2 regions of the Rhodoferax sp. XS2R6 genome follow, and region 2 is predicted to be linked to the other one. Evidence: riboswitches for the same ligand, from Rfam matches in the RefSeq annotation. Region 2 holds a riboswitch; the other holds the start of a gene.

Region 1 (2,388 bases), on a different contig from region 2:
ACATCGGCCACCACGGACTTGGCGGACAGGGTCACCCCCCGATAACGTGCCTGCGCCGTATTCAGATAACACCCCCGTGAAGCCAGTGCCACGGGGGGCTTGTTGTTGATGCAGTTGCCCGTGCGCGAGGTGTAGGTGATCAAATTGGTTACCTCGTTGAGGTACACCGTGGCGCCGAATTCTGTGACGCCATGGCGGTAGCGCAATGCCAGCTCCTGGTTGCGACTGGTTTCGGGCAACACATCGGCGGTGCCGTATACGCTGAAGCGCTGGTACAGCGTGGGCGCCCGAAATGCCGTGCTGCCTGCCACCGTGACGCGCCATTGGGGTGTGATGGCATAACCATAGGCCAAGCTGCCGGTGTTTTGCGGGCCAAACTCACTGTCCTGGTCCTGGCGGATGTTGGCTTGCACCGAATGCACCTCGCCCGCCAAGCCATAACCCAGGGCCAAAGCATTCTGAAAGCGGCTGGTGTCGCGCGGCGTGGTACTGGCGTTGTTGAGCTGGTCCTCGCGGCGCTCCAGCGTGGCGGTGAGCAGGTTGGCTCCCTTGCGCCATTCGTTTTGCAGCAGGTAACCCCGCAGATGGGTTGTGGTCGCGTACGGGCTGGGAATCGTTTCGTAACGCTCCATGGACTCGTTGACACTCACCGTGGTGCGGTAGGCCTCACTCCATTGCCCGGTCCAGCTCAACCCGGTGGCCTGCAGCCGACGCAGGTTGCGGTTGTCCACCACACCGGTGCTGTCGTACTGGGAATTTTGGTCATTGCCCAGAAAACTGGCCTCCAGACGGTGCCCGGCAATCAAGGCAGCGCCCAAGCGCAGGCTGGCGGAGTCGTTCTTGTAGCCGTCGTCGTCGGGGTTTTGGCTGGCCAGCACGCGCGCGTTGAAGCCTTTGCTGCTCTCGGTGCCCAAGCCCAGGGCGTAGTCCCACTGCGCATCACCACCACTGAGCGACAGGTCCAGTTTGGACGTACCGTAGCTACCCATCCCCATGCTGACCGAGGGTGAGAAGCCTCCATCCCCTTGGCGCGTGAAGATCTGAATTACACCGCCCAACGCGTCAGAACCGTACACGGCAGCAGCCGGTCCGCGCAGCACCTCAACCCGCTCGATCTGGGCCAGCGGAATCGCCTCCCAGGACACGCCGCCGGTGGCCTGCGAATCCATGCGTACGCCGTTCACATACACCGCGGTAAAGCGCGATTCGGCGCCACGCAGGTAGACCGAGGTGGCGGCGCCGACACCACCGTTGCGCACCATCTCCACACCGGGCAGGCCGCGCAACACATCAGGCAGGGCCGCGGCACCGCTGCGTTCAATCGCCTCACGGTCCACGATGGACACATCCGCCAATACATCGGTCAGGGGCTGCACTACCCGGGTGGCGGTGACCACCACCTCTTTGAGCACGCGCGGCGCGGCCTCTTGCGCCTGCACAAGCAGGCACAGCGGCCACACGGCAGTAAGCACGGCAATGCGCACCCGAGACACACACAATTTCATGGAACAAGAATCCGAACAGAAGCCCTCCCCGGCTTCCCCGCCAGGGCATGGACGTCACGCAGGCGCGCCAGGCGCACCTCCACCGTGTTGGCCGGTATCCGGGCTGGTGGATGCAACCTCCATCGCCTTCCCAAGCGCGTGTTCGAAAACGCTCAGTGGCCGTGATGGAAGCGGAGCTCGCGGGCTCGTCCACTTACCGTTGCGGGGGCAGCGCAGGTTAGGTTCGCTGTTGCACAGCAACACCCTCCTGCTTCCCGTTGAACTGCGGCGTGTGAACCACACCGCGAGCACCAACCCGCGCATTTTACGCTGCCCCAGCTTGCACGCACCCTACAATGCGACCTCTATGTCGAACCAGACCCCCATCGACCAAATTGCCGAACGCGTGGAGCGCCTGCTGGTGCGCTACGAGGAGCTGCAGCGCACCAATGCCCTGCTCGCTTCGCAGGTGGAGACATTGACCCATGAGCGCGACGCCCTTAAGTCGCGACTCAACGCCGCACGGGCCCGGGTCGATGCGCTGCTGGAACGTTTGCCCGACGCCCTGGCCACGCAAAAAGACGCAACATGAAACAGCTTGAAGTTCAAATCATGGGGCAGAGCTACCTGCTGGGCTGCCCCGAAGGCGGCGATGCCCGGCTGCTCGAAGCCGTGGAGCGCGTGGATACCGCCATGTGCAAGATCCGCGACGCCGGCAAGGTGCGGGCACGCGACCGCATTGCCGTGCTGGCCGCACTGAACCTGGCCTTTGACCTGTCCGAACGCCCCGCTGCGGTGGCCCCCACCCCCAGCGAAACGGCCCCTGCAGCCGCCAGCGCAGCCAGCAACCCCGCGGGCGACGGCAGCCTGCTGCTGAACTCCCTGCTGGAACGCCTGGACGCCG
Region 2 (2,388 bases):
GTGCGCCCGCAACATGCCTACAGCCAGGCGCTGGTGCAGGCCGATCCGGCCCACTGGCAGGGCCTGCTCCAGCCCGTGGCAGCAGCGGCCGCCCCCGTGGTGCTGGCGCAAGGCCTGGCCAAGTCGTTCGGGGCCGAGCGCCTTTTCTCCAACGTGGACCTGTCCATCGCCCAGGGCGAAATCGTGGCCGTGACTGGCCCCAGCGGCTGCGGCAAAACCACGCTGGGCCACATCTTGCTGGGCGTGGCCCAGCCCGACGCGGGCGTGGTGAGCCGACCACCAGGCACTCCGCCCCATGCTTTTCAAAAGCTGTACCAGGACCCACCCGCCGCGTTTGCCCCCAGCCGCACGCTGCGCCAGTGCCTGCATGACCTCATCACGCGGCACCGGCGCAGTTGGGCCGACGCCACCGAGTTGATGCGTGAACTGAAACTGGGCCCCGAGCTGCTGGAGCGCCTGCCCGACCAGGTGTCGGGCGGCGAACTGCAGCGCTTTGCGTTGCTGCGGGTGCTGCTGCTCCAGCCCCGCTTCATCTTTGCGGACGAGCCCACCTCACGGCTAGACCCCCTCATCCAGAAAACCACCATGGCGCTGCTGTGCGCCAGCGCTGCGGCGCACCGCTTTGGCGTCATTCTGGTCACACACGATGCGGCGGTGGCGGCCCACGCAGCGCACCGGGCTGAACACATCCGGTTTGGCGCGCAGTCCCCGGCGATAGCCGCCGCATGAACGCAACTGCGTTGCCAACATTCACAACTAGAATGCGCCCGTTGGTGCTCGCGGCGTGGTTCACAGGCCGCAGTTCAACGGGAAGCAGGAGGACTGCGGGGCCCACGCCCCGACGCCCCACCTGCGCTGCCCCCGCAACGGTCAATTGGATGAAGAAAGCCTGGCTTTCTTCACCCCCCATCACTCAGCCACTGGGCGCTCTGAACAGGCACCTGGGAAGGCGATGGAGGGTTGCCATCAGCCCGGATACCGGCCAACACGGTGACGGTGTGCCTAGCACGCCGTCGTGACGCTCAACCGCTGGCGGGGATGCCGGTGCGAGTTTTTGTTCAGGAATTTTTCCATGCCATTTGCACCTGGCCGCTTGGCCCCACCGCGCACGCCACTTCGCCCGGCTTAGCCATGCCCACCCTCGCCGGTATGTCACTGCAGGTGTGCGACGCAAGCTTTCGCACGCCCCAAGGCAGCGCGTTAATCCAGCCTCTGAGCTTCTCGGTGGCGCAGGGTCAGCGCCTCGCCATCGTCGGCCCAAACGGGGCCGGCAAATCTACCCTGCTGCGCATGCTGGGCGGCCTCCTGGCGCCCACGACCGGCCATGTGCTGCTGGACGGCGAGCCGCTGCAGCACATGGCCCCTGTGGTCCGAGCGCGCACGCTGGCCATCCTCGGGCAAGCCGACCACGCCGACGTGCGCCTGCGGGTGCAGGACTACGTGGCGCTGGGCTGCCTGCCGCACCGGCAAACGCAGAGCCCGGCCCAGCTGCGGAGAGTCGTCGCCGATGCGCTGGCGCTGTGCAACCTGACCGCCCTGGCAACACGCGCCATGGGCAGCCTGTCCGGCGGCGAGCGCCAGCGTGCCCACCTAGCCCGCGCTTTGGCCCAGCAACCCCGCCTGCTCTTGCTGGATGAGCCGACCAACCACCTGGACCCGCGCGCCACGCTGGATTTGCTGCGCATGGTTAAAGACCTGGGCATTACCGTGGTGGCGGTGCTGCATGACCTGCCACTGGTGCCGCCCTGGGCCGACCAGGTGCTGGTACTGAAAGCTGGCGCCCTGGTCCGCTGTGACACCCCCACGCTGGCACTCAACCCTGTCACGGTGCACCAGGTGTTTGCCATGCATTCCTACTACCTGCCCCACCCCGGTACGGCGCAACCCATGCTGGTGCTGGACGCACATCCGCCCGACGCGCCTGCAGGCAGCCCGCCCCACCACCGCACCAGTTTTTTCAACCACTACGAGGAACCCACGCCATGAAACATATTGTCAGCACCCTGGCCTTGTCGCTCGCATCGACGTTGTGCGCCGCGCAAACCTTCCCCGTTACCGTGGACAGCTGCGGGACGCCACTGACCTTCGCCGCACCGCCCAAGCGGGCGGTGATCCACGACCTGAACATGACCGAAATGGCGCTGGCCCTGCAGCTCAACACGCGTATGGTGGGCGTGACCGGCATCACCGGCTGGTACAAGACCGGCCCCGAATTCAAGACGGCCCTGGGCAACATTCCCGAGCTCGCGCCCAAGAACCCCAATCTGGAAAACATCCTGGCCGCCAACCCCGATTTCTTCTTTGCCGGCTGGAACTACGGCATGAAGGTGGGCGGCGAAGTGACCCCCACCACGCTGGCCAAGTACGGCATCCAAACGCTGGTGCTGT

Evidence for each region. A riboswitch is a leader RNA that binds a small molecule or an ion and turns the genes downstream of it on or off. The one in region 2 is predicted to bind cobalamin.
Region 1: it holds a riboswitch for cobalamin, as region 2 does, so the genes downstream of both, AC097A_RS10010 (TonB-dependent receptor domain-containing protein) here and AC097A_RS03960 (ABC transporter ATP-binding protein) in region 2, are expected to answer to the same signal.

The regions. Positions count from the first base shown of each region.
Region 1 is NZ_JBWMAY010000002.1:739,068-741,455, reverse strand. It holds gene AC097A_RS10010 (TonB-dependent receptor domain-containing protein) at 1-1,505, opposite strand, end outside; cobalamin riboswitch at 1,578-1,814, opposite strand; gene zapB (cell division protein ZapB) at 1,852-2,076, shown strand; gene AC097A_RS10000 (cell division protein ZapA) at 2,073-2,388, shown strand, end outside.
Region 2 is NZ_JBWMAY010000001.1:834,589-836,976, forward strand. It holds gene AC097A_RS03955 (ABC transporter ATP-binding protein) at 1-729, shown strand, start outside; cobalamin riboswitch at 755-1,001, shown strand; gene AC097A_RS03960 (ABC transporter ATP-binding protein) at 1,132-1,986, shown strand; gene AC097A_RS03965 (ABC transporter substrate-binding protein) at 1,983-2,388, shown strand, end outside.